Regions from separate parts of the Metaplanococcus flavidus genome, predicted to be linked through region 2. Evidence: a T-box and tRNA genes for the amino acid it is inferred to sense, from the RefSeq annotation. Region 2 holds a T-box; the other holds one or more tRNA genes.
The links. A T-box is a leader RNA that pairs with one kind of tRNA and senses whether it is charged. The one in region 2 lies ahead of trpS (tryptophan--tRNA ligase), so its partner is inferred to be a tRNA-Trp.
Positions count from the first base shown of each region.

Region 1: it has a tRNA-Trp gene. The T-box ahead of trpS (tryptophan--tRNA ligase) is inferred to sense a tRNA for this amino acid. The anticodon was not compared.

Region 1 covers NZ_JBHTKI010000001.1:58,954-73,459, forward strand. The annotation lists gene ACFQ1X_RS00270 (phospho-sugar mutase) at 1-522, opposite strand, end outside; gene ACFQ1X_RS00275 (GNAT family N-acetyltransferase) at 646-2,190, opposite strand; gene ACFQ1X_RS00280 (disulfide oxidoreductase) at 2,322-2,747, shown strand; gene ACFQ1X_RS00285 (thioredoxin family protein) at 2,749-3,219, shown strand; gene ACFQ1X_RS00290 (RluA family pseudouridine synthase) at 3,275-4,120, shown strand; gene ACFQ1X_RS00295 (aldo/keto reductase) at 4,158-4,988, opposite strand; gene ACFQ1X_RS00300 (hypothetical protein) at 5,082-5,381, opposite strand; gene trmL (tRNA (uridine(34)/cytosine(34)/5-carboxymethylaminomethyluridine(34)-2'-O)-methyltransferase TrmL) at 5,715-6,188, opposite strand; gene queG (tRNA epoxyqueuosine(34) reductase QueG) at 6,198-7,343, opposite strand; gene ACFQ1X_RS00315 (B3/B4 domain-containing protein) at 7,411-8,073, shown strand; gene ACFQ1X_RS00320 (C45 family autoproteolytic acyltransferase/hydolase) at 8,166-9,236, shown strand; gene ACFQ1X_RS00325 (cation-transporting P-type ATPase) at 9,284-11,944, opposite strand; tRNA gene ACFQ1X_RS00330 (tRNA-Leu) at 12,153-12,236, opposite strand; tRNA gene ACFQ1X_RS00335 (tRNA-Leu) at 12,384-12,467, opposite strand; tRNA gene ACFQ1X_RS00340 (tRNA-Cys) at 12,477-12,550, opposite strand; tRNA gene ACFQ1X_RS00345 (tRNA-Gly) at 12,557-12,631, opposite strand; tRNA gene ACFQ1X_RS00350 (tRNA-Gln) at 12,636-12,707, opposite strand; tRNA gene ACFQ1X_RS00355 (tRNA-His) at 12,717-12,792, opposite strand; tRNA gene ACFQ1X_RS00360 (tRNA-His) at 12,839-12,914, opposite strand; tRNA gene ACFQ1X_RS00365 (tRNA-Trp) at 12,935-13,008, opposite strand; tRNA gene ACFQ1X_RS00370 (tRNA-Tyr) at 13,015-13,098, opposite strand; tRNA gene ACFQ1X_RS00375 (tRNA-Thr) at 13,102-13,177, opposite strand; tRNA gene ACFQ1X_RS00380 (tRNA-Phe) at 13,192-13,267, opposite strand; tRNA gene ACFQ1X_RS00385 (tRNA-Asp) at 13,285-13,360, opposite strand; tRNA gene ACFQ1X_RS00390 (tRNA-Met) at 13,364-13,440, opposite strand; tRNA gene ACFQ1X_RS00395 (tRNA-Val) at 14,037-14,112, opposite strand; tRNA gene ACFQ1X_RS00400 (tRNA-Glu) at 14,118-14,192, opposite strand; tRNA gene ACFQ1X_RS00405 (tRNA-Ser) at 14,221-14,310, opposite strand; tRNA gene ACFQ1X_RS00410 (tRNA-Asn) at 14,318-14,392, opposite strand; rRNA gene rrf (5S ribosomal RNA) at 14,406-14,506, opposite strand, start outside.
Region 2 covers NZ_JBHTKI010000008.1:412,365-426,870, forward strand. The annotation lists gene prpE (bis(5'-nucleosyl)-tetraphosphatase PrpE) at 1-194, shown strand, start outside; gene ACFQ1X_RS06995 (RluA family pseudouridine synthase) at 187-1,065, opposite strand; gene ACFQ1X_RS07000 (NAD kinase) at 1,062-1,868, opposite strand; gene ACFQ1X_RS07005 (GTP pyrophosphokinase) at 1,865-2,542, opposite strand; gene ACFQ1X_RS07010 (CYTH domain-containing protein) at 3,043-3,645, shown strand; gene ACFQ1X_RS07015 (globin domain-containing protein) at 3,751-4,149, shown strand; gene ACFQ1X_RS07020 (ClpXP adapter SpxH family protein) at 4,146-4,943, shown strand; gene pepF (oligoendopeptidase F) at 5,245-7,053, opposite strand; gene ACFQ1X_RS07030 (competence protein CoiA) at 7,100-8,206, opposite strand; gene mecA (adaptor protein MecA) at 8,359-9,021, opposite strand; gene spxA (transcriptional regulator SpxA) at 9,279-9,674, opposite strand; gene ACFQ1X_RS07045 (putative glycoside hydrolase) at 10,627-11,829, opposite strand; T-box leader at 12,137-12,349, shown strand; gene trpS (tryptophan--tRNA ligase) at 12,394-13,407, shown strand; gene opp4C (oligopeptide ABC transporter permease) at 13,911-14,506, opposite strand, start outside.

The DNA of each region.
Region 1 (14,506 bases), on a different contig from region 2:
AATGACCCGGTCGGCATCCTCAAGATTCAGCTGTGCTCCGTCTTCGCCGTATACTTTATAGCCGTTGTATTCCGGCGGATTGTGGCTCGCGGTAATAACCACTCCCATAAACGCATGAAGATAGCGGACACTGAATGACAATTGCGGAGTCGTGCGTGTACCGCTGTATAAATAAGCATGAATGCCATTTGAAGCAAAAGTTTTCGCTGCTTCTTCCGCGAATTCCGGTGACATGCGTCGGCTGTCGTAAGCAATGACGACCCCTCTTGCCATCGCCTCTTCACCATTCGATTTTATGTAATCAGCGATGCCTTGTGATGCTTTTCGCACAGTATAGACATTCATCCGGTTCGTGCCCGGACCGATTTCCCCGCGCATACCGCCAGTTCCAAAAGTGAGATCCTGATAAAATGCATCTTCTGCCATTTTCTCATCTTCACGCAACACGTTCAGCGAGCTCCGCGTCACTTCATCCAGATCCTCATGATCCAACCAGCGCTTAATCCGTTCTTTCCAATCCATAGAAATCCCTCCATTCGTAATTCGTGCATGTCAATCTTACTAATTCCAGTTTACCAAAAATGAAGAAAAAAAACCGCCTCCATCCGGAAGCGGTTCAGTAATTTCTTCATATATTGTGTAAACTTAATCTTTTTTGTATTCAACCCGGTAGACATCATGTCTGCGGTCTTTTAATTGTTTAACTGTGCCGTTCTGGCGCTGGCGTCTGAGAATTTCCAGATCGACGTCACCGATCAGAACCATTTCCAGGTTGGCATTGGTTTCTCCAACAATGCCGTCCCGGGCATATTCAAAATCAGAAGGTGCGAAAATTGCCGACTGTGCGTATTGGATATCCATATTTTCAGTCTGTGGCAAGTTGCCGACCGTACCGGAAATGACCGTATAGATCTGGTTTTCAACAGCACGTGCCTGTGCACAATAGCGGACGCGCAAGTAGCCTTGGCGATCTTCCGTACAGAATGGCGAGAAGATGATGTTCGCTCCCATATCTGTCGCGATGCGCGCAAGTTCCGGAAATTCGATATCATAGCAGATCTGAATAGCGATCTTTCCGCAATCCGTATCGAATACGCGGACAGAATCACCCGCAGAGATTCCCCACCATTTCCGTTCGTTCGGGGTGATGTGGATTTTGTATTGCTTGTCGATCGAACCGTCACGACGGAAAAGATAAGCGATATTGTAGATTTCATCGTCTTCTTCTTTTACAAAATGGGATCCGCCGATAATGTTGATGTTATAGCGGACAGCCAGATCGGTGAAAAGTTCGATGTATTGCGGTGTATATTCCGTCAGCTTCCGCACTGCCTGGCTCGGCGATGGTTCATTCAGGAACGACATCAGCTGAGTCGTGAAGATTTCAGGGAATACGACGAAATCGGAATGGGCGTCTGAGGCCACATCCACAAAGTATTCCACCTGGCTCGCCAGATCATCAAAAGATTCAATCGCGCGCATCAGATATTGCACCACACAGATGCGTACCGGAAGGCTCGTTTTGAAATGACGTTTGGAAATCGGTTTGTAATCGACGTTATTCCATTCCATCAGTGTTGCATATTTTCCGGAAGCTTTATCATCCTGCAGATAATTAGGGTTGATGCGCATCAATTGGAAACCATTCATTAATTGGAATGTAAGTACCGGGTCGTAAATTTTGTGGCGGGATACCGAATCCACGTATTCACGCGGCGACATTTCATCCGCATGTTTGTGGTAATTCGGAATCCGTCCGCCAATGATGATCGATTTCAGATTCAGTTCCCGCGCCAATTCCTTGCGGGCTTCATAGAGACGCTGCCCTACTTGCATACGGCGGTATTCGGGGTGCACCATCACTTCGATGCCGTACATATTGTAGCCGTCCTGGTTATGATTCGTTATATAACCGCCGTCGGTAACATCATCCCATGTATGCCGATCGTCGTATTCGTCGAAATTTATCAATAGGCTTGAACATGAGCCAATTACTGTTCCGTCCAGTTCTGCTACCAGCTGGCCTTGAGGGAACACGCCCAGATGGCTTCTTAATTGTTCTTCTTTCCATGGTTCCATTCCTGGAAAACATAAACGCTGCATTTCGAGAATGGCATTTATATCAGCATAATTCATCTCACGGATGATCATGCTTTTTTCAAAATTGGATAAATCGAATTGCTCTGCCATTGCTGCCACTCCTTCACAAAAGTATCACATCTTATTATATAGGATAAGCACAGTGGATAATATTATTTTACTTGCCCCAACTAAAGAATTATAATTCTATAGTAGCTATTTAACAAGAGAGGACCTAAGACATGACGAAAATACAAGAAAATCTTTTGCTGGGCATATGGGCAACTGCGCTGATTGCCACTGTCGGCTCTCTCTACTTTTCAGAGGTCCGCGGCTATATCCCATGTGAACTATGCTGGGTTCAACGGATTTTCATGTACCCACTGGTGATCATCATCGGCGTAGCCTATTTTCAGAAGAATGTCAGAATCGCTTTGACCTCATTGATCATTTCAGGTATCGGTGGCATGATTTCCCTGTATCATTACGGGATTCAGAAACTTTCCTTCCTATCCGATTCGGCCCCTTCGTGCGGATTGGTTCCCTGCACAAGCCAATATATCAATTACCTGGGATTTATCACCATTCCATTTTTAGCGCTTGTTGCATTTATCTTAATTGCTGGAATGAGCATCGTTTTGCTGAAATCATTGAAGGAGGAAAAATAAATTGAAAAAAATGCTTATCATCGGAGGCGTCGTACTCGCCATTTTTGCATTGATCATCGTGCTTACGCAAATGTCCAATAGCGAAAAACTGGCAGACAACCCTTATGACAAAGAAGATTTGGATCAGGCCACAATCGATCAACTGGATGATGAAAACTACCAGAACATCGTCCTGCCTGGTGAATTGGAAGAACAGATTGCCAGTGGAGAGCCGACTACGGTTTATTTCTTCAGCCCGACCTGCATCCATTGCCAAAATACTACCCCTATTCTGATGCCGGTTGCTGAAGATATGGATGTAGACGTATTGCAATACAATCTGCTAGAGTATAATCAAGGCGGACAGCAATATATGATCGAATCGACACCTACTCTTGTCCATTATGAAGATGGCGAAGAAGTAGCGCGCTGGGTTGGAGCGCAGCCAAAAGAGAATATTGAAGAGTTTTTCAGAGAAGTCGTTCAAAAATAAATGACAAGAGAGCCATGTGCATTGCGCATGCTCTTTTTTTATGGAGGCAATAGTAATGAGCTGGAATTATGAAATTAAAGATGACGGAATTACCGTCGAAGAATTACTTCGCACCGAATGGGGCCTTGGCAAAAAAGTTGTCCACGAATTGCGCATGGCCAAGTCCGTAAAAAACGATAAATTCCAGGAAGTCGTCTGGAAAGAACCACTGCCAAAAGGCACTATACTGCAATTCGATCTTCCAAAAGCGGACTCCCCTTATGAACCCAATCACGACATTGAATTGCCGGTGCTGTTCGAGGACGAACATTTCCTTATCGCCCGCAAACCTAAAGGCATGAACACCCACCCGAATGAAATCGGACAGAACGACACATTCATCAATGCCATCATCGGCCATATCATACGCGGTGGCGGTTCATACGGAGAACACGTTCACCGGCTCGATCAGGGAACTTCTGGTCTGCTGATGGTCGCGAAGCATCCGGTCGCGAAAAACATCCTTGACCGTATGCTCGAACAGAAACAGCTCGTCCGCGATTACGAAGCTGTCGTCAACGGGAAAGTCCACAACAAATCCGGCACCATCGATTTTGCCATAGGCCGTGACCGCCATCACCCCACGCGCCGCATGGTATCACCAACCGGACAAAGCGCAGTCACACATTATAAATTACTGCGCCATATGGAAGGCAAGTCGCTGCTGCAGCTTTCCCTTGAAACCGGCCGGACACACCAGATCCGCACCCATCTTTCCCATATTGGCCACCCGATCATCGGCGATGAATTATACGGCGGACCATCGACACAGGACGGCGCCTACCATCTTCATGCCTTCCGCATGTCATTCATCCATCCGTTCACCGATGAAAAAATTGTCGTTGAAGATACGGCAAGATAAAAAAGAAGTTCCCTTTTTCACAAGGGAACTTCTTTTCTTATGCTTTGATATCGTCCGGATTGGTGCCGGTTCGCCAGTCCTGGTTGAGGCCATCGATTGCTTTTATTTCTTCAGCGGCCAATGAGAAATCAAACACATCGGCATTTTCTACGATGCGAGACGGCGTTACTGATTTCGGTATAACGATGAGATCATGCTGAAGATGCCAGCGGATTATCACTTGTGCAATCGTCTTATCATGCCCCGCAGCTATTTCCGCAAGTACCGGATCTTCCAACAACCGGCCCCGCGCGAGTGGCGACCAGGATGTTACAGCAATTTCATGCTGTGCACAAAATGCCCGCAGCGGTTCCTGTGTCAATTGCGGGTGCAACTCAATCTGATTGACCATCGGTTTGGTATTCGCTGTTGCCAAAATTCGCTCCAGATGCGGCTGATGATGATTCGACACGCCGATTGCCCGCACGAGCTTTTCATCATACAAACGCTGGATGGCCCGGTATGTTTCTTCGTAGCTCCCCGGCACGGCCCAATGCGTCAAATACAAATCCAGATAATCAAACCCGAGCCGCTCCAGCGATGCTTCAAATGCACGCAGCGTCTGGTCATAACCCTGATCCGTATTCCACACTTTCGAAGTGATGAACAAGTCTTCCCGTTTCACGGCCGAGTTCCGCACCGCTTCTCCGACTTCCCGTTCATTTTCGTAAACAGTGGCCGTATCAATCGCCTTATAGCCGGCATCAATTGCCGTTATCATCGCGTTAACCGCCTTTTCCTGATCGGACATTTTATAAACACCGAGACCGAATCTCGGCATTTCTACACCATTATGTAATTTTTTAGTTGAATTTATATTTAATTCCATTTCCTCATCCTTTCTTCTTTCATTATACAAATCCGTCCGAATAAATTCGAATTTGAAGTTTGTCCAATAAAAAAACCGCCAGGAATGGCGGTTTTAAATGCGTGGACGGCTTGCAATAGCTGCGTTGATGAATAATACGATTGCGCTCAGTAAATGCAACGCCCAGCCAATCAGCGGAATCCAGGCCAGCAGGCTTGTGATCAAACCAATAATTGGACCTGATTTCGGCGAGTATTCGCGGAAACAGAAGAACAAAGTAACCGCATGCAGGACGAACATAAAGCCGAGTGCTGCATATCCTGTACTGATGACAAACGTACCACCGAGAAATGGAATGGCTAAAAATGCTTCCGCAATGGCAGAAATCCAGAGCAAAGCAGCGGAGATTTTCATTTTCATCGAAATCAACCTTTCCTTTAAGTTATTTTCACTACCTTAGTATACGAATGAAACGACGATTGGTTTCAAGAGATTCCGTATTCAATGGACAGAATTTCTCCATATTTCAGGAAGGACTTATATTTCATTTTTCCCGACTTTGGGCTATACTAAACAAAGATGCATATTTCAAGGAGGTCGTTATAAATGAACTTGATCCTTATTCTAGGCGTTTGTGTTGCGTTCCTGGCAGCAATTTTCACTGCCGGATACGACGACAAACCAGGCACTTTTGATAGAGACGATAACTAAGAAGAAGGCAGCGGAGATTTATTCCGCTGCCTTTTTTTATTCCAGCCCGGGATATCCCTGCTGGCGCAGCGCTTCATACATCAAAATCGCAGCTGTATTCGACAAATTCAGTGACCGGATATTGTCATTCATCGGAATGCGCAGGCAGTTATCAGGATTCGCCTCGAGCAGTTCAGCCGGCAAACCTTTCGTTTCCTGGCCGAAAACGAAGAAATGATCCTTCTCCTGATCCGAAAAATCGAATGTCGTATGGGGTTTCGAACCGAATTTTGTAATGTAATAAAAGCGTCCATCCGGAGAACTGTCAAACAGCTCCTGCATGGAATCATAATAGGTCAGATCGACATGCTCCCAATAATCCAGTCCGGCCCGCTTCAGCATTTTGTCATCCGTGGAAAATCCGAGCGGACGGATCAAATGCAATTTAACTCCGGTTCCTGCGCACGTCCGGGCAATGTTCCCCGTATTTGCCGGTATCAGCGGCTGATATAACACAATATTAATGGCCACTATCTTCACTTATCCTTTCGATTCCTCAGCAAAAAATGCCAATCCTTTTTGAATTTCCTCGAGCACTTCAAGATCACTCTCTTGCTCTTCCGCTTTTTTTAAAGCATGCAGCCCTTCAGCTGTGCCAATTTTTCCGATGCCCCATGCAGCTGTGCCACGGATAACCGGCCGCTCATCACTTTCCAACAAATCAATCAATGCCGGCACAGCACTTACTTCCTTGAAATGTGCCAACGCCAGAATCGCATTGCGCTGGATCGGTTTTTTCCCTCTCCATGAACCGGAGATATAACCAAATTTCTCTTTGAACTCCCGGTTTGATATTTTCAATAACGGCTCAAGCAATGGTTTGGCTATTTCCGGATCGGGTTCAAATTCGGTATGAATCTGGTTCGCTTTCCGTTTATTTTTCGGACAAACTGTCTGGCAAGTGTCACAGCCATATAGACGGTTGCCGATTTTCGAACGGAATTCATCCGGCAGAAAGCCCTTAGTCTGTGTCAAAAAAGAAATGCAGCGCTGTGCATTCAACTGGCCACCTTCCACAATGGCACCTGTCGGGCACGTATCGATGCACAGCCGGCAGTCGCCGCATTGATCCTCCATCGGCTCATCCAGCTCAAATGGAATATTGGTGATCATTTCCCCGAGGTAAACATAAGAACCGAACTCCGGCGTAATGATATTGGTGTTTTTCGCGCTCCACCCTATGCCTGCACGTTCTGCGACTGCTCGGTCGGATAATTCCCCGGTATCAACCATCGACCGCATACGGGCATCCGGGTAATGTGCTGCGATGAAGGCTTCCAGCAGTGTCAGCCGCTCACGCAGCGCAGCATGATAATCCTTGCCCCAAGATGAACGCGAAAAAATTCCGCGCCTTGCTCCACGCGTTCCTTGCGGTGCATCATTCATTTTCGACGGATACGCAATGGCAATTGCAATGATCGTCACTGCTTCTTCCAATAATAACTCAGGATGTGTGCGCTTTTCTACATCCGCTTCTTCAAAGCCTGATTGATACTGAAGTTGCTGTTGTCGAATCAGGCGATGCTTCAGACTGAAGAAAGGCTCAGCTGATGCGAACCCGATTTTATCTATTCCGATTTCCGAGGCATAAGCAACGAGCTCTTTTTGAAATTGGTCAAGATTCATGCTGATAACCCCTTTATTGAATATATGATACGATAATTTATATGGACCTTCAGAAAGGAAGATCATTGTGAAAATAACAGTCGATCCGAAAATCAAAGAAGTACTTCCCGATTTTAAAGTTGGAATCATTCAATATAACAATATCACCGTTTCTGATTCTCCTCAAATGTTAAAAGGCCGGCTGCAGCTTTTCCAGGAACAATTATTCTTCGATCTGGAGGACAAGGACTTATTTGATTTTCCTGGTCTGCTTGAATGGAAACTCATCTGGAAAGCGCTGGGTGCCGATTCAAATCGCTACCGCCCTTCCGCTGAAGCTCTTTATCGGAGAATCAGGAAACAAAATTATCTTACATCTGTCCATTCGGGAGTGGATATGAATAATTTTCTGTCGCTGCAATACGAAATTCCGCTTGGCCTTTACGATGCCGATAAAATCGAGAGTAACGTCGAAGTTACCATAGGCACTGACAAGGATCAATACGAAGGAATAAACAATCGTCTCAATACCCTTTCCAACATAATCATAACAAAAGACCGGCAAGGGGCTTTTGGCAGTCCGTATGTCGATTCCAAACGAACAGTTGTCACCGAAACCACACAGAATGCGCTGCACGTCTTTTATATTCGACCCTCGATGGACCGGGACACCGCTCTTGAGCTTTTGACCGCCGCGTCCAATATGTTCACAGGAATTAACGGCGGACAGGCTGAACTGTCAGTTTTATAACTGTCTGAAGCGCTTGCTCCAGGCAGATTCTTTTCTATCACCCTTAAATTCTAGTATTATTTTGATATCGAGATAAAAAAGAGGGATGTCCAATGAAAAAAGTCCATAGCGATATTATCCAATTCCGAGGCAGTCATTATGAGTTTGGCCACCACCAGGGTGAACTGCTGCGGGATTCACTGCTTCTGCCAAACCGCAGAGCTCAACGTGGACAAAAAAGTATGCAGCTGATTATAAATGAAACTCAGGCAATCGAGATGCTCGAACGCTTTGCACCACGTATCTGGGAAGAAATAGAAGGATTGGCCGATGCATTGAAATGGCCATTTATAGATGCTTTACGTGAATTCGGCGGTTACTACCTGGAATATACAAAGAGCGGCTGTTCAATTCTCAGCCATTCCAATTTCCTGGTCCGCAACTACGATAGTGCGCCGCAGGGCTACGAAGGACGTTTTGCATTATACGAACCTACTGATGGCGGATACGCCACCATCGGTCCATCCATGCAAATAACAGGTCGAACTGATGGGCTGAACGAAAAAGGGCTGGTGATGGGCTATAATTTCATTAACCGCCGAAATTCCGCCGACGGCTTTATTTGCAATATGATCGGCCGGCTCATTTTGGAGCATTGTGCGACCGTCGAAGAAGCGATCGACCTGCTAAAAGAATTGCCACACCGGCGATCTTTCAGTTATGTGCTGTTGGACAAAACAGGACGATCCGTTGTAGCGGAAACTTCTCCGCGCGATGTCATTGTGCGGGAAGCTGCAGTGTCGACAAACCATTTCGAAGTTTTGTCTGAAGAAAACCGCTACCAGATCGATGATTCCAAAAGGCGTGAAACCGCACTTCTCACCCACGCTGCAGTCTCAAATGACGCTTATGAGGCATTCCGTCTCTTAAATGATTCAGCGCAAGGTGTGTTCTCTACAAAATACAGCACTGCTTCCGGCACGCTCCACACGGCTTCTTATTTCCCGAATAGCCTTGAAGTCGGTTTTGCGATTGGTCCGGACCGCCTGCCATTAATGTTTGATTTCCAGAAATGGCTCCAAGGGGAACGTCTGCTGGCCAAGCGCATCAATGGCCGGATCGACACACATTTTCCGTTTCCCTATCTGGACGACTTGTCCGGGCCCCAACATAAAAACGGCTGAAGCATCTCTTGCTTCAGCTGTTTTTATTGCATTTAAACTCCTTTAAATTAAACTTTTCTTTTCCTAGATACAATCGTTGTTGTAAAAAATTTTTGAACAACCCATTTTTCCAACTCGACCAGAACAAAAACGCTAAACCCGATTATGAACGGCCATCCCCAATTGTTAATACTAATTGGTTCTGTCCCTAGCACAAAATTTATAAATGGTATATAAGTGATGGCAAGCTGCACAATAATCAGAATCCCCGACACAAGGAATGCTGCTTTATTAGAAAAAAAATCTTTATTCAATGCAAAGCGGGATTCATTTCGGCAGTTAAAGAGATAAAAAAGTTGTGAAATGACCAAAGTTTGCAACGTAATCGTCTGCAAAACTCCCACCTCATAATTTTGCGCAGAAAGCACACTATTCATCCACAAAATACCGCCACATATAATTGAAGATACAAATGCAATCCTAAATATTGCATACGTGCTCAATAACCGGACATTCTGTTTTCTTGGCGGCCGTTCCATTGTTCCTGGTTCCAGCTTTTCAAAAGCAATCGCAAGTGATATCGTCACAGCCGTTATCATGTTGACCCATAGTATTTGCACCGGAGTCAAAGGAATTGTCGCCCCAAGTAGAATGCTGATAAAAATCAACATTCCCTCAGATACATTAGTAGGCAAAATAAAAAGAATTGTCTTTTTTAAATTATCATAAACACGTCGCCCTTCTTTTACCGCATTGACAATGGTACTGAAATTATCGTCAACGAGCACCATCTCTGCTGCCTCTTTTGATACTTCAGTTCCTTTGATCCCCATTGCTATTCCAATATCAGCTCGCTTTAATGCAGGAGCATCATTGACACCATCCCCCGTCATTGCACAAATATGGTGTTGAGCCTGCAATGCGGTAACCAGTTGCAGTTTATTGGTTGGACTGGTGCGTGCAAAAATATCATATTCAATGGCCGCCCGCGCTAATTGCGTCATGTCCATTGAATCCAATTCCCATCCCTCAATCGCTTTTCCTTCGCGACCGATACCTAACATCTCACCAATAGCTACCGCAGTTTCTTTATGGTCTCCGGTAATCATTTTGACCTGAATACCTGCACTTCTGCACTGTGCAATCGAGTCAATCACTTCTTCTCGCGGCGGATCAATAATCCCCACTATTCCCATTAAATGGAATTTATCTCTTAAATCCTTATGGTCGATTGATTGTGTGTCATCTGATACGGTCTTTACTGCCGCTGCCAAGAGACGTTCTCCGCGCTTAGCATGGACAGCAATTTGAACTTCCCAGAAACTTCGTTCTTCTACAGCAACCATATCCAGCAGCACTTCAGGTGCCCCTTTAACATAAATCCGTCTTCCATGTTTTTCTTCCACTAGCGCCGCCATATATTTATAGGAAGAATCAAAAGGAATTTTAGCAATAATCGGTAATACCTCAATTTTTTTATCAGCTTTTTCCGTTAAAGTCAGCAAACACCCCTCTGTAGGCCCTCCGCTAACCATCCACTTGTTTTCTTCCTGATACAAATTTGCCTCATTAACCGTCTTTAAACACACCAAAAATTGTTCCAGCATTGGATATTCAGCTATAGATACCTCACGCCCATTTCTTTGAATCGCTCCTTCGGGAGAATATCCTGTACCACTAACTTCGAATTCAATTCCTTGAACAATAACCGAGTTAACAGTCATTTCATTTTTTGTCAAAGTACCTGTTTTATCCGAGCAGATCACTGTTACTGCACCTAAGGTTTCGACTGAGGGCAGGTTGCGTACTATTGCATTTTTAGCAGCCATCTTTTGTACCCCAAGCGCCAAAATTATGGAGAGAATAGCCGGTAAACCCTCAGGAATTGCTGCCACAGTTAACCCAATAATCGCCAACAGCAATTCCGCTGTTCCATAATCATGAAAGAGGTAACCAATAAAAAACATTAGAATCGCACTCAAGACAATGACTATGGAAATAAGTTTGCCAAAGTCTGTAGTCTGTTTTATTAATGGGGTTTGAAGTTTCTCAACAGATTCCATAGCAGTGCTGATTTCTCCAAGCGCTGTATTCGCCCCCGTGGCAATAACTACTCCTAATCCCGAGCCAGATGCAACCGAAGTTCCGGCAAAAGCCATATTCGTTCGATCACCAAGTACTGTATTTTCAGGAATAACAGCAATTTGTTTCTCGACTGCCAGCGATTCACCCGTTAAAGAAGACTCTTCAATTTGCAGGTTTATCGCTTCTAATAAACGCATATCCGCCGGCACTTTATCTCCAGCTCTTAAAACGACGATATCTCCTGGAACAATTTCGGCTGCTCGAATGCCTAGTCTGCTACCAGAACGCATTACAGTAGCTTTAATAGACAGCATATTGCGAATAGCCTCAAGTGCCTTCTCAGCTTTGTTTTCTTGAAAATATCCGATGCTTGCATTAATTATTACAACAGCCAGAATAACTGCTGTATCTACGTAATGACCAAGTATCATTGTTATAAAAGCAGCTGCTAGCAGAACATAAATGAGAACGTCGTGAAAGTGTTTAAAAAACTTAACAATAACTGAATCTCCTTTTCCTTCCGGCAACTCATTACTTCCCCACCTGTTTAACCGTTTAACTGCTTCTGCTTCGCTTAAGCCGGTTTCTGGACTTACTGACTGCTCCTTAAGCACCTGTTCGATTTCCTCATTGAACCACTTCATTTCAGACAATCCCTCACCTCCGAAATGTTATCAAAACTTTCAAACAATTTTACATATTATAGCATGTAACAGTTTAGGAGACACTGCCTCCACTATTTAACTCTCTCAGTCAAAAAACTTTCATTTTACAACGAAGGTATATAAAAAAGCCCTGACTCTTGGTCAGGGCTTTCAGTCTTCCCGCTTGGCATACGGTAAGGATAGATTATACCGGCGGTCGGGGTCGAACCGACACTCCCGTGAAGGAACGGGATTTTGAGTCCCGCGCGTCTGCCAATTCCGCCACGCCGGCAAAATGTCTAAGCGACAATAAATAATATAACATAAATCAAAGCAATTAAACAAGCAGTTTTTTGGAAAATGCATATAAGCCCAATAAAAAACACCAACTCCGGTGAAGGAGCTGGTGCTTGGTAAAGGGCAGGCAGGCCCTTTAAGATACCGGCGGTCGGGGTCGAACCGACACTCCCGTGAAGGAACGGGATTTTGAGTCCCGCGCGTCTGCCAATTCCGCCACGCCGGCATAATATAATGGAGGCGGCAACCGGACTCGAACCGGTGATAAGGGTGTTGCAGACCCATGCCTTACCACTTGGCTATGCCGCCAATTTTTGGAGCGGAAGACGGGGGTCGAACCCGCGACCTCCACCTTGGCAAGGTGGCGTTCTACCACTGAACTACTTCCGCAAAGCTGGGGTACCTGGATTCGAACCAGGGCATGACGGGATCAAAACCCGTTGCCTTACCGCTTGGCTATACCCCAATAATAAGATGGGGCGGACGAGGGGAATTGAACCCCCGAGTGCCGGAATCACAATCCGGTGCGTTAACCACTTCGCCACGACCGCCACGTTATTATTTTATAAGTGCATTAAATAAATTATAGATAAGAAATGGGGCGGACGAGGGGAATTGAACCCCCGAGTGCCGGAATCACAATCCGGTGCGTTAACCACTTCGCCACGACCGCCACGATGTATTTTTTAAAAATGGCAGGGGCAGTAGGAATCGAACCCACATCGGAGGTTTTGGAGACCTCTGTTCTACCGTTAAACTATGCCCCTAAAAACTGGTGGTGGGGGGCAGATTCGAACTGCCGAACCCGAAGGAGCGGATTTACAGTCCGCCGCGTTTAGCCACTTCGCTACCCCACCGTATGGTGCCGGAGAAAGGACTTGAACCCTCAACCTACTGATTACAAGTCAGTTGCTCTACCAGTTGAGCTACTCCGGCATGGAGAAAAAATATGGTGGGTCAGGACGGAATCGAACCGCCGACACTTAGAGCTTCAATCTAATGCTCTACCGACTGAGCTACTGACCCATATTATTTAATAAAAATGGCGGTCCCGACCGGGATCGAACCGGCGATCTCCTGCGTGACAGGCAGGCATGTTAACCGCTACACCACGGGACCATTTGGTTGCGGGGGCAGGATTTGAACCTGCGACCTCCGGGTTATGAGCCCGACGAGCTACCGAACTGCTCTACCCCGCGACAATAATATATACGAAGATTTTTCATACTCATTGCTTATCGCTGATGACACCTGCATCGCCTTCGGCTGCTTCGGTGTTACTTCGCCGTCTTCGTACGGCTCGTTGCTCTACCCCGCGACAATAATATATACGAAGATTTTTCATACTCATTGCTTATCGCTGATGACACCTGCATCGCCTTCGGCTGCTTCGGTGTTACTTCGCCGTCTTCGTACGGCTCGTTGCTCTACCCCGCGACAATAATATATACGAAGATTTTTCATACTCATTGCTTATCGCTGATGACACCTGCATCGCCTTCGGCTGCTTCGGTGTTACTTCGCCGTCTTCGTACGGCTCGTTGCTCTACCCCGCGACAATAATATATACGAAGATTTTTCATACTCATTGCTTATCGCTGATGACACCTGCATCGCCTTCGGCTGCTTCGGTGTTACTTCGCCGTCTTCGTACGGCTCGTTGCTCTACCCCGCGATAATAATATAAGAAGACTTTTATACTCTATTTTCAATACTTACATCAATATTGAATTCGAGTTCCTTCTATATATAATAACAGTTTCTCTTTAACACTGTCTTTATGTAGAAAACAAAATGGTGGAGGATGACGGGATCGAACCGCCGACCCTCTGCTTGTAAGGCAGATGCTCTCCCAGCTGAGCTAATCCTCCGATAATGGTGACCCCTACGGGATTCGAACCCGTGTTACCGCCGTGAAAGGGCGGTGTCTTAACCGCTTGACCAAGGGGCCTTGCAAATTTTAATAGTGAGTTATCTACTGGCGGAGAGCAAGGGATTCGAACCCTTGAGACGGTTGCCCGCCTACATGATTTCCAATCATGCTCCTTCGGCCACTCGGACAGCTCTCCAGAAAAATGGCTCCGAAGGTAGGACTCGAACCTACGACCATCGCATTAACAGTGCGGTGCTCTACCACTGAGCTACTTCGGAATAATATGGATCAGCCTGGCAACGTCCTACTCTCACAGGGGGAAACCCCCAACTACCATCGGCGCAAAAGAGCTTAACTGCCGTGTTCGGGATGGGAACGGGTGTGGCCTCTTT
Region 2 (14,506 bases):
ATCGAGGAAAACCGTGGGTGGTTTACGGCCATACGCCGACCGAGGAGCCCTATGTCATAAACCGGACGGTGAATATTGATACCGGCTGCGTTTTCGGCGGATCATTGACTGCATTCCGTTTCCCTGAAAAAGAATTGGTTTCAGTCTCTTCAAAACAGCCCTACCAGCCGGAACGATTCCACCGATTTACCTGATCAGCGCCGCCATATCTTCCCGATTCGGCGATTCGAAGCTGAGCGCCCGGCCAGAAACCGGATGAATCATTTCGAGCCTCCGGCAATGAAGTGCCTGGCGGCTGATCATTTCCCGGGTTCCTCCATAAAGATCATCTCCTACAAGAGGTTGCCCGATATGTGCTAAATGAACCCGGATCTGATGTGTCCGCCCGGTGTTCAGCTTTAATTCGAGATGGCTGAAATCAGTGTATGCCTTGAGCAGCTTGACTTCAGTTTCCGCAAACTGACCACCCATGCGAACTTCCCTTTCTATAATACTGGAATTTTTTCTTCCGATCGGCGCAGTGATTGTAAATTCTTCCTGCTCAGTGAGGCCATGGACAATCGCATCATAACGTCTGGACATTTTCTTTTCCTGCTGTTGAACGGATAGCATATGATGAATATGCCGGTTTTTTGCGATGCAGACCAAACCACTCGTATCACGGTCGAGCCTGGTCACAATATGCAGAGTAGCCGGTATCTTATGATTTTCAAAATGGCCGGCTACCACATTGGCCAGACTTCCGACAGGGTGTTCACGCGAAGGAATCGTGTTTTGCAAAGGTGGCTTATCGACAATCAGTAAGGCCTCATCCTCATAAATAATCGTCAATTCACCGCTTTCTGCCTGCAAACCTTTGCCAAGCTCTTCCAACGGAAAAACAACGGTCACAGCATCCCCAATTTCAAGGGGATGCCTGACCGTCACTTCATTGTTGTTCACCAATATTTGCCCGCCGCCATACTTTACAGAAGCAAGAGTTCGTTTAGAGATTCCCCATGCCTGTAAGGCTTCACGCAACAACCCTTTGGCGTCGGCAGTATAATTCAGTTCAAACGGCTTCATCGGTATTCCTCGCTGTCGATAAACGAATCATGGACCCTTCTCCAAAATGGGAATGGGCGGAAACGGGCAAATCTTACTTTTTCTTCTGCTACCCGATATTCAATCGATCGCACATCTTTATGGAGCAATTGAAGGTGATCGACTGTCACCATAAAATCCGGTGCTTTCACCGGACGCAACACGCAACGGTGATGTGCCGGCAGGACCAGCGGAGCACCGACTGTCCGGAAAACACGATTATTGATCGATGCCATCTCGGTCAACTGCATTGCGGGAAGTGATGGATGAATGATTGCGCCGCCAAGTGCTTTGTTATAAGCCGTACTTCCTGATGGCGTAGACATACACAATCCGTCTCCGCGGAAACGTTCAAATTGATCTTCATTTAAAATGACGTCCATAACGAGCGTAACGTCTGGTGATTTTACCGTAGATTCGTTCATGGCCAGATAAACAGCAGGCTCTTCTTTGTTTTGATAATGGATGCTTGTTTCAAGTAACGGATACTCAATCACTTCATATTCTTTTTTAGCAATAGACAGCACCAGTTTTTCAATCTCGATCGGCTTCCAATCCGCATAAAAACCGAGATGTCCCGTATGTATCCCGACAAATGCCACTGTAGATAATTGGTCGCTGTATTTATGGAAAGCGTGGAGCATCGTTCCGTCTCCGCCAATCGACAGCACGATATCCGGCTGTTCCTCTTCCCATTCCATGCCAAAGTCTTCCAGATAAGCACGCGCTTTATCCATTAAATCATTCGACAGATCATCACTTCTGGATATTATGAAATATTTCATCTCTCTTTTCTCCCTCCGTCTGTGTTTCTTGGAAAATGAGTGCCTGGTGATTCCTTGTATTCTGTAAAATATGCCTGGGCTTCCTGAATTTCATCCCGAATCTGCGACATCTCTTCGTCCAGCTGAAATGCCGCTTCAGCTGCCCGCTGCAAACGCAGTTTGATTTCATCGGGGAAAACACCTTTGTATTTGTAATTCAACGAATGCTCTATGGACGCCCAGAAATTCATCGCCAACGTCCGTATTTGAATTTCAGCGAGTATTAGCTGTTCACCGCTTACGGTCTGCACCGGATACTCGACAATAACATGATACGACCGATAACCGCTCTGCTTCTCACGGGAAATATAATCTTTTTCTTCCACAATGCGAAGGTCTTTGCGATTACGGAGCAATTCTACAACTGTTTCAATGTCACCGACAAATTGGCACATCATCCGGATACCGGCAATATCCTGCAATTCAGTGGCAAGTTCGAGGGATGGCTCAAAAGGGATCCCTTTTTCGAGCGACTTATCGTAAATGCTGGCAATCGGTTTGACCCGGCCGGTAACAAACTCGATCGGGGAATTGATATTATCGGTTTCGTATTGTCTGCGCATGCCTTTGAATTTGATTTTCAGTTCATCGACAGCCTGTTTATATGGCGCTAAAAATCGATCCCATTGTCCCATAACCGCTTCCCCGCTTTCGTATGCATGTTCTCTTTTGTCGTTTGTTCAATTATAAATTATACTAAATCGCTTCGGCGCTTAGGACAGTGCAAAGATTAATGCTCCTGCGCAAGCTCGTCGCAAAGGAGGTGCCATTTTCGTATGGCATACCTTGCCTCCCGCACTAAGCCGAGAAGAGCACTCGTCTTATTGCTCCGCCCAGTCCTGAAACGCGCCGGCGCTAGGTGAAATCTAGATATGGAGCAAAACAGCGAAGAGTTGACCGAAGCTGGCGAGGGCAGCTCTTTGCGACGAAGCAGCGAAGCGATGCAGGAGCACGGGTTTTAGTTAGCTCAGCGCAAGCCCCCAGGCAAGCAAGCTGTTTTGCGGAATATCGGCTACATAAGTTAATTAATTCAACATATCTAATTTCAATATCTAGTCATATTTTAACACAGCGCTGCGATTCGTTGCAGTTTGACTCGAATTATCACATAATAATATCAAGTGAGGTGCAGATGATGACCAAAGAACTTGAGATTGAATTCAAGAATTTATTGACTGAAGAAGAATATTTAGAATTGATGGACCGCTTCGGCTACTCTGCTGAAGACGCTCATACACAAGTGAATCATTATTTTGATACAACGGATTTTAAATTGCGCGATCGCCGTTCGGCACTCCGGATCCGGCAAAAGGGCGCTACATACGAATGCACGTTGAAAACACCGGCGGACAATGGCTTTTATGAAATTACCGACAAACTCGATTCGCAACAAGTTGAAGAAATCTTTGAAAAACGCAGTTTTCCCGCACCGGAAGTCGCAGCAGCATTGAAGGAGATGGGACTCGGATCTGATGCGCTGGCACTTCTGGGCAGCCTGACTACCCACCGGATCGAATTCCCCTATGAATCCGGCCTGCTGGTGCTTGACCATTCGGAGTATCTCGCTACCGAGGATTTTGAAATTGAATACGAAGTAAGTGATTTTGAAGCTGGGAAACAGCGGTTTCAAGCGTTCTTGCGTGATTTCGAAATTCCCTTCCGCAGCACAGATAAAAAGATTTCCCGTTTCATGAATGCCGCAAAAAAAGGAATTAATACGAATAAAATTATCGAATAAAAATATTTAAAATACATTATTTCCCATTCAAGCGTTCGATTTATTTGAGATATTTTCACAGCGTTGTTAGAATGAACTTACAGCTACAGCAAAGGAGACATATTGATGACTGGAAAACCTATTATTCCGTATGAAGAAATTGGTGCGGAACGCCTGTCCCTATTGGTGGACGCATTTTATGCCCGCGTCGCTATGCATCCAAAGCTCAAGGCTATTTTTCCTGACGATCTATCGGAAACCGCCAGAAAACAGAAGCAATTCATGACCCAATACCTTGGCGGACCCAATATATATTCTGAAGAACACGGACATCCCAGACTCAAAGCAAGGCATAATCCCTTTCCGATTACTCCCGAACGGGCTCAGGCTTGGCTTGAATGCATGAGTGAAGCGATGGATGAAATCGGATTGACCGGAAAATTCCGTGAAACCTTCTATAACCGGCTTGTGATGACTGCTCACCATATGGTCAATGCACCGGACAGCGAGGAGGAAGTGGTGTGAATAACCTGGACCTGGCAAAGCAGATTTATGACAGCCCGAATCCGGTAAAGCCCATGGAACTGTATATTTTTCTTGATCCTCTGAATATGGAATGCTGGGAACTGCAGTCCATCATGAGGAAGCTCCAAATTGAATACGGCCATTATTTTTCCATGCGTGTTGTTCTCAGCACGAAACTATTCAATTTGAACAGCCAGCAAAAAACCTCTTCACTCTCCACTGATAATCTGACGCATCCTGTATTGGCGTCCGTCGCAGTCAAAGCGGCCGAATTGCAGGGCAAACGTGCAGGCAATCAATTTCTGCATAAACTGCAGGAGCAGTTGTTTATGCAAATAAAAGATGTTTCTTCCTATCAGGTTCTACTCGAAATTGCACAAGAAGCCAATCTCGACCAGGAAGAATTCAAAAAGGATTTCCATTCTGTCCATACAGCAAAAGCATTCCAATGCGATCTGCAGATTACAAGGGAAATGGAGATCACTGAAGTTCCAAGCATAGTCTTCTTTAATGAATGTATAGAAGACGAAGGTGTTAAAATTTCCGGACTGCATTCATATGATACTTATTTGACAATCCTTCAGGAAATGCTTGGCAGCGACCCATTAAACAGACAAGCTCCACCGTCACTGGAAGAACTTTTTACAAAATACACGACAATTGCGACAAGAGAAATTGCGTCCATTTACAATATTTCGCAGGAAACTGCTGAACGTGAAATGAAAAAACAGATGCTCCAGCAAAAAGTTGAACGCATCTGTTTACCTGATGAAACATTATGGAAAGTAAAATAAGCATGGCGCCCTCGGGCGCCGTGCTTATTTTTTGAACCATAGAAAAACGCCTGCCACGTCCGGCAGGCGTTTTTCATTACACAAAGGGGATGGGAGAAATGTTCACGCTCAAACAAAGGGGTGTATGTTTGTATGTGATTTATTTCACAACCTAAATTTATCACAGAATAATTGTTTATGCAATAATTCACAAACGAATTCACAAATTCGTCATAATCGTAAGTGTTATGAAATTTTTTTAACTATATTAAGATAACTAAAAAGAACAGGCTCAGTAATACTGAGCCTGTTCTTCCCTAATTTATTTTTTCAGCAATAATTTCTCGAGTTCTGTTAATTTCTGTTCAAATACTTTGCAGGCCTCTTCCACTGGTGAGGATGAAGTCATATCGACTCCTGCTTTTTTCAGAACCTCGATCGGATAATCAGAACTTCCCGCTTTCAGGAACTCATTGATAAAACGATCGACTGCCGGCTGTCCTTCTTCTAAAATACCTTTGCTCAATGCTGTTGCAGCACTGAATCCTGTAGCATACTGGAAAACATAATAATTATAGTAGAAATGAGGAATTCTTGCCCATTCCATACCGATCTCTTCATCAACTGCCACGTCTTCCCCAAAGTATTTCTTGTTCAGCCCGTAATAGACTTCGGTCAGGCGTTCCGCTGTCAGCGCTTCGCCTTCCTGGTCCATCTTATGGATCAAATGTTCAAATTCTGCAAACATTGTCTGGCGGAATACCGTGCCACGGAAACCGTCCAGCCAATGATTCAACAAGTAAATCCGCTCCTGATCATCTTCCGAAGTTTCCACCATGTATTCGTTTAATAAGGCTTCGTTTGTCGTCGATGCAACTTCAGCTACGAAGATGGAATAATCACCATACACATAAGGCTGTGAGGCGCGTGTGTAATAGCTGTGGACACTGTGGCCAAATTCATGGGCCAATGTAAAAAGGTTATCGACATTGTCCTGCCAGTTCATCAGGATATAAGGATTCGTGCCATAAGCGCCTGATGAATAAGCGCCGCTTCGTTTTCCTTTGTTTTCCATGACGTCCACCCAGCGGTTCTGGATGCCTTCTTCAACAATACCGGTATATTCTTCACCAAGCGCGGACAGACCCTTCAGCATGATTCCAGTCGCTTTTTCATAAGGGATTTCCATCTTCACTTCTTTTACCAATGGTGTGTGCATATCCCACATATGGACTTTATCGATTCCAAGCACTTCTTTGCGGAGAGCTGCATAGCGATGCAATAAATGCAAGTTATTGTTTACCGTCTCAACCAGGTTATCATAGACAGTTTCCGGTATGTGGTCATCCGATAATGCGGCGTGCCTTGCCGAATCATACTTACGGACACGTGCATTGACGTTATCACGCTTAACCGTTCCTGCCAAAGTCGAAGCAAATGTATTCAGGAATTTTCCGTAAGTTGCATAGACAGCTTTGAAAGCATCTTCCCGCACACGGCGGTCCTTGCTTTCAAGAAAGCGGATGTAATTGCCGTGCGTAATCTGTACGGTTTCGCCGTTCTCATCTTTGATTTCCGGGAATTCCAGATCCGCATTATTCAGCATGCCGAACGTTTCGGACGATGCACTTACAACTTCTGATAATTGGGCAAGCAAGGACTCTTGTTCCTTTGGCAATACATGCGGGCGCATTGAATTCAATTCGTCCAGCGCATGCTTGTAAAGTTTCAACCCTTCATGGTTTTCAACGTAACCATTCAACACTTCTTCATCAAGTTCCAGGATTTCCGGCGTCAAAAATGATAAGCCCGCTGAAATCTTGGCATAAAGAGCTTTAATGCGGCTGTCCAACGCCTGATATTTTGAATTGGTGGTGTCCTGATCATACCTCATATGGGAATATGTATATAACCTTCTCAGGCGTTCAGACACTTCATCTTTAAAAGTCAATACTTCAAATAGGGATTCTGCCCCTTCTTTTAATTTCCCTTCAAAAGAACCGGCTCTCTCGGCCATTGCTGCCACTTCCTTGAATTCGCTTTCCCATGCTTCATCAGTCGGGAAAATATCATCCAGCTTCCAAGTCAATTCTACAGGGATCTCTTCACGCTTTAATATTTTATTCGCCATTTCCAATTCCTCCTTAGTTCTTCTCTTTCGGGAGTCGAACTTGTTTTTATTTTCTCAATTTTCGTACCCTTTTGCAATAGATATCATATAATCCTTCCATTTGTCTTTCGCAGTCGTTGTTTTGACCTGCCATATAGTGAATAAAACTTGTATAATCCTGCATCACCTTTTCAAGTTGCGCAGCATCGCCTTTGTTGCTCAGCTTTATTTTCATGGAAGAAATCAGATCTGAAACTGATTTGCCTTGTTCGAGTGCACGGACTGTTTTTAATTGCCAGATGACTGCATGTTCAGCGATGCATTCCGCCCCGGCTATCGGGACGCCGATTGTTGCAGGCACATTCCTTATATCCAAACCCAGTTTATAGCAGAGCAGCCAGAATGGATTTTGATAGCGGTTTTTCGCAAACAATTGAGAGCGGATGAACGCAGTTCTCGCCAGTGCAAAAACAGAATACATCGTTTCAAAGTCTTTTCTGCCCAGTCTTTTCGGAACAGCAAAAGGAAATGTCTGTTTGTTTGCAGGCAAAGAACTTATTTTGCCCACCCAGCGGTTGCCGCTGATAAAGAATAAGTTCGAATAATAAGTGAATTGTCCAGTTGACGGATTCAGCAGCAACAGGTACTTGGTATGTTCATGGTTGATCAGCATCTTCTTTTGATATTCCATCAAATGAATTACTTGAATTCTGTTTTCCGGTTTTTCGTTGTTCCCGAAAATCCAAGTCGGGTATAATCCAACCGCCTTGTAAGCAGCAGTCCTTCTTACAACATCATGTGCAGAAATCGCACTGCACTGGAATTCAATTACGGTCCGGCTGTCGACCAGCAGATCAGCGCGCTGGCGAATTTCCGGCATATATTTTTCCAGTTCCACTTTGAAGTTTTTAGCAGTGAAGAATTTGTGCAGCAAAATTTTGCCCTGCAGATGCAAAGAGGATTCCGACTCACTGTATGAATCACAGTCAGAATGGGATTTATGGGCAAAATGGGGAATTTTGATGTTGCCAATTTTTAAATACAAGATATTCCCACAGTCCGGACAAGTAAATTTACTATTGCTTCGTAACTCAAGCAGCTCCTGCCGGCTGTAGTTTTTAATCAGATCAATTACTTGTTCCCCTTCAGTTTTGGCGATTAATATGGCTGTCACACTCCTTTTATCTATTATAAAAGAGTGTTTATGTTTAGACAATATTCAATAGTCTGGCATCTGTCAGTTCAATTTACGAAATAAAAAAGCCTGAAGAGATGAATACATGCTTTCATCCGTTCAGGCTCATAAATATTGAATTGCGTTCAGAGTTATCCAAAGTAATGCAAGACATTGGATAATGCATCTTTTTTGAAAATTTCCTTGCCGTATTCTTCAAGACGATGGATCGTAACAGAAGATGGCGGCAGATATTCTGAGAGTACACTTAAATGATCTTTAATATCTTCATCTGAGTGCAGGATGTCATCAAAGCTGATATGAAGGTAGTATTTACCTTCGAAGTGATAGAGAGCCGTTTCAATTGGAACATATTGCAATCGTCTGGAAAGAGGAACTAATTCCTCGACTTCCGACAGCATAAAAGTATATTCCAATTTTTTGGTATCGGGCTCGTTGAAGACAGGTTCAAATTCATCGAATTCTGTTCCAGCGGCATCCGAATCCTCATTTGCAAACATTTTGCGGCGTTCTTCTATATCATCTGGCATGTCTAATTTTTGACCGTCTTTTGTCAATTGAGCACGCGTCACTGTAACTTCCAATCCTTTGTCCATTGCCTGGACCTGAATCCATAGTGGACCTTCCATTACAAAATCAGCTTCCTCATTCACTTCATCCATCATTTCCCAGAATAACTCTTCGCTTTTGTCTCTGTTGAACCAGATTTCGTCACGGCTGAACCCACGTTCTTCAACGTCGAGATAGGAAATGTAAAATTTGACTGTGTTATCATTAATGCGTTCTATATCCATTTTACACCTCTCCTTTCGAATTGGACCAAGAGGATCTTCCTCATAAGCCGTGCGTTGTTGCTCTATTTATTATATCGCGTTTGGAACTCTATGAGAAAGTTAATGCCTGTGCACCCAAAATGCTGACGGATAATTAGTTTCGAGTTTATTGCAATTCACTCAGAAATGCAAGACATTAAGCCGAAGTAAATACAGAAAAGCCGCCCAAAGATCCATTATGCATTGACATAAAGGCCGGACAGCTTTTTAGCTTATTTTCAGTTCACCATTCGCTGAGCTTCAAGCAATTGATATGCTCTCACTTTACGAGGGAGGAACCGGCGAATTTCATCTTCGTTATAACCGACTTGCAGTCGTTTTTCATCCATGATAATTGGCCGGCGCAATAGCCCTGGATGTTCTTGAATTAACTCATACAATCTTTGAAGTGGAAGGCTTTCAACATCCACATTAAGCTTTTGGAAAATTTTTGATCGAGTTGAGATGATTTCATCTGTTCCATCTTCCGTCATGCGTAAAATCTCTTTGATTTCGCTGATCGTCAGTGGTTCTGAAAATATGTTGCGTTCTGTATATGGAATATCATGCTCTTCCAACCACGCTTTTGCTTTTCGGCAAGATGTACAGCTTGGGGAAGTAAATAGCGTTACCATCATAATTGAACACTTCCTTTCGGATTCGGGAATCACATTTCTATCTTGCTAAATTAGAATGAGTCTAATTTAGAAGGTTTACATTCATTATACAATAACTGACCTGAATTGAATATAGAATTCGCAGATTAATATAGGATTTGCATAATGTTTGTCACAAAATCGCTATAATTAAACACTTTCCTCAGTTCTATAATATATTTTTACCCGTTATTTTACAAAGCTAAACTCAATTTACAGATATTTTTATTCTCAATTAGAAATTTCTTTTTGAAAAAACTTCTTACTGGTTCTTACTCTTATTAGTACGAATTGCAGAGCGAAAAGTTTCATAAAAAAAGGGGCTGATTTAAAAAACCAGGTCCTTTGAGCTTGTTGAAAAAGTAAAAATGAAAGCCGATATTGCGCAAAACAGCTTCGCTTGCCAAAACCCGTGCTCCTGCATCGCTTCGCTAGCTTCGTCGCAAAGAGTCGGCCGAACTATCTTCGGCCAACTCTTGGCTCGCGCTGAGCTAACTCGGTCTCGTTTCACTTCGCCCGAGTGGATCTCAGCACTTCGCTTGGTCCTCTGGGCGTCTTCGCTGTTTTGCTCCATATCTCAGATCTTTTTCTTTAAAGGAATAGATGTTTAAGTGTGTTGTATGTGAGAAAGTGAAAACTTGCATTATCAGCACAGAACAGAATGAAGCGACAGGCGGCGACTCCATCGGGAACCAGAGCTAGTCCTGAGACCCCGCAGTGAATGTTTGACCGAACAGTATTCGGTCGAACTTTGCGACGAAGCGTGTAACGCTGCAGGAGCATCGTTTTTCAACGCGAAGCGAGCGAGGAGGCTCAGGCAGCTCTCCGAGGAAAGCTTCCACCTAGAGCGAAATGATTGGAGTAGTTGTCGGTTTCTCGACAGCCAAAAAGGACCTGATTAAAAAATTCAGGTCCTTTTTAACATTTACTGTCACGGAGTGTAATCCACACCAGGAGTATAAGTGTTGCCGGCATTCCATAAGAGGAATTCGTCTATGCCGTTATCGTTCAACGCCTTGATTTGTGCTTCCACTTCCGCTTTTCCGTAGCGCAGGTAATTACCCGACCCAAGGTAAGAAGCGGTGAAATCCTGCAGCCACGGACGTGATACCGGCGGATTCTCCAGTTCAGCTAATTTTGCATTTTCGACTTTCGAATACTCGTCCACTAATTTGTATGGCTCGAGATCCGGTTTCGCAATGCCAAAATAAGAAGTCCAGTGGCTTGGATAGATCATCGATGAAATTACATCCACGTTTTCAGAGATTTTTGAGAAGTTCTGTCCGATTCCCGGGGCTTCAGGCAAAGTAGCGGAATAACCGAAAATGTCGACAGACACTTCAACGTCATACGGTTCCAACTGCTCGCGTGCATAAGCAACGAAATCAGTTACAGCGTCTACGCGGCTCTGCACTCCGTCGTATTCTTCACCATCGTACTCACCTTTGGAATACTTCAGTGTCTCTGCGCGGTTCTCAAAACCTTCCGGGAACCGAACATAATCGAATTGGATTTCCTTGAAACCAAGTTTTGCAGCTTCAATGGCAATTTCCACATTATAATCCCAGACTTCCTTCATGTAAGGATTGACAAAGGATTCACCGCGGCCGTTTTTCCAAACTGAATTGCCATCCATAAATGACAATTCAGGTCTAGCATCTGCCAAAGCAGAGTCTTTAAATACTACAACCCGAGCGATTGGATAAATTTCTTCCTCTTCCAGACGTTCAAGCATCGCACGTGGATCTTTGATGTAATTTTGTCCGATTCCATATTCATCCAAAGTCGACCCTTCTTCAGGCTTATACGTCAAATATCCGTAGTCTTCTTTGATATCGATTACCATGGCATTCAAATCGGTTGAACCGATCAGGTCTATCAAACTGTCAAAACGCGCTCCACCAGCGGAATGGGCTGTAACGAATATGCCTCGAACAGCATCAGGATATTCAAACGTCAAACCCGAATTATATCTGAATAATTGCGAGCTCGCCAGCATCTCTGAACTGATTTCCACTGTATTATATGTACGGGTAGTAAAGTCCTGCGCATCTTCAGTTGCTGCCATAGCGGGGGCCGTTGCCAGGCCAGTGAATAATAAAGCAGTCGCAGCTGCCAATTTCATCTTTTTCATTTTCGACTATACATCCTCTCAGTTGTCTTTCTTATTCCATTTTATCATCATTTTGACAAATTGAAACAAAAATATAGCAATCCAACAGTTAGTTATTTGTAAATTTTTTATGATATTTTAGCGGCCTGCAATCGATCTCCGACAAGCAATAATGGAATATATACTAAACTTTAGGATTTGCCGGGTTGATTGTTATATACGTTAGAATTATACCGGTAAATCAGTGAAACGGCAATGAAACTTTGTATAGGGTTCCATGATTTTAGTATTGCAAACCTTTTCCAGGATGTACTATAATAGAAGAAATATATAAGCGTTGAGAAAGAGGAGTAAATGCATTTCCTTCTATATTAGAGAGTCTGTGGCTGGTGCAAACAGATGGAGGCTTGCATTGAATGGACTTTCGAGCTGAGCAGGTGAAAATTACCAGTACCCTGTTCCGTTATCTTCACGTTATGAAGAAGAGTGGCCGGAAACGGCAACTAGGGTGGTACCACGGAAACACAGCTTCGTCCCTTTGCAGGGATGCTTGCTGTGTTTTTTTATTTTGAGGAGGAATATGGAATGAATCGAATATTTTCAGGCGTTCAGCCAACAGGCACCGTGACATTGGGTAATTATATTGGTGCTTTCAAACAGTTTACAGATCTTCAGGATGAATACGATTGCATCTTTTGCATCGTTGATCAACACGCTATTACGATGCCTCAGGACCGGCTCGAGCTCCGTAAGAATATTAAAGCTCTTGCAGCCTTGTATCTGGCCGTCGGAATCGACCCTGATAAAGTCACCTTATTTATTCAATCGGAAGTGCCTGCACACGCTCAGGCTGGTTGGATGCTGCAATGCGTCGCGACAATCGGCGAGCTGGAGCGCATGACTCAATACAAAGACAAGTCTCTGAAAAATGTATCCGTTTCAGCAGGGCTGTTGACCTACCCCCCATTGATGGCTGCGGATATTTTATTGTATCAAACCAATATCGTCCCAGTCGGCGATGACCAGAAGCAGCACATTGAACTGACCCGCGATCTTGCAGAGCGTTTCAATAGGAAATATAACGATGTTCTGACGATTCCTGAAATTCGTATACCGAAACATGGCGCACGCATCATGTCGCTGCAGGACCCCACCAAGAAGATGAGCAAATCGGATGACAATAAGAAATCCATCATCACCCTGCTTGATGATTTGAAGACCATCGAGAAAAAAATTAAAAGTGCTGTCACTGATTCAGAAGGGATTGTCCGTTATGATCCAATCAACAAACCGGGCGTATCCAATCTCCTGACAATCGAAGCAGCGCTTACAGGGGCTTCAATCGATGAACTTACTAAAAAATATGACGGTGCCGGCTATGGTGATTTCAAGGCTTCTGTAGCGAAAGCTGTGACAGAACACATTGCACCAATCCAGGAGCGCTATGCAAACCTCGTCAACTCGGAAGAACTTGACCGTATCCTTGATGAAGGCGCAGAAAAAGCTTCCAGCCTGGCGAATAAAACACTCAAGAAAATGGAGAATGCGATGGGACTTGGTCGTAAGCCAAGAAAAGCGACAGCGCCCGTTAAGCTCTGAAAGGCATAAGACGGGATAGCGAAGCGGCGCTTTTTGCCGCATAGCTATTCTGGCTTATGACCCGAAGAGCTGGGCCGCTGGAGTCTGGACAAAGAAAAGCGACCGCGAAGAGTTGACCGAAGCCTGCGAGGGCAAGTCTTTGCGACGAAGCAGCGTAGCGATGCAGGAGCAACGGTCATAAAACATCTCACCGCAGTAACGTGTTTTCAGCCGCATAGCTGTTCTGGCTTATGACCCGAAGAGCTGGGCCGCTGGAGTCTGGACAAAGAAAAGCGACCGCGAAGAGTTGACCGAAGCCTGCGAGGGCAAGTCTTTGCGACGAAGCAGCGTAGCGATGCAACGCCCTTTCATGTCCCGAAGCTAGCGCAGCGATGCAGGGACAGGGACAGAGACAGGAGCATGGTTTTTTGCAAGCAAGCTGTTTTGTGGAATATCGATTTACATGTTTCTTTCTCAACAAACACAAAAAAAGTTCCGCACAATAATTTGTGCGGAACTTTTTTCTATCTTAGAGACTTAGGATTCAATGCATCCTTTAAGCCTTCCCCGATAAAGTTGATGGAAAGTATTGTTGCCGTAAGAACTAGCGCTGGCGGCATCCAAATCCACGGTTTGCCTTGCAGTACATCAGGCTCGTTTGCTGAAGACAGCATGTTGCCCCAACTTGGAATTGATTGAGGAACACCGAAACCTAAGTAACTGAGAGCCGCTTCAACGACAATCATACTGGCAAAAATCAATGTCGCCTGTACAATAATTGTTGAGATAACATTCGGAAGAAGATGCTTGCGGATAACTTTCAATGGCGAACAGCCGATTGACAGAGCAGCAAGTACATATTCATTCTCTTTTTCAGCCAGGATTTTGCTTCGGACCAGTCTCGCGACTCCGCCCCAGCTCAAGACACCGATTACAATAATCAGTACTGAAACTCCGTCAATCGTATCACGTAAAATTGTATTTAATACGATAACGAATACAAGAAATGGAAAGTTCAGGACAAAATCGGTGAATCTCATCAATAAGTTATCGACAAAACCGCCAAAGAATCCGGCAATTGAGCCTACAAGCGTTCCAAGCGTGATTACCATCAGTGTAG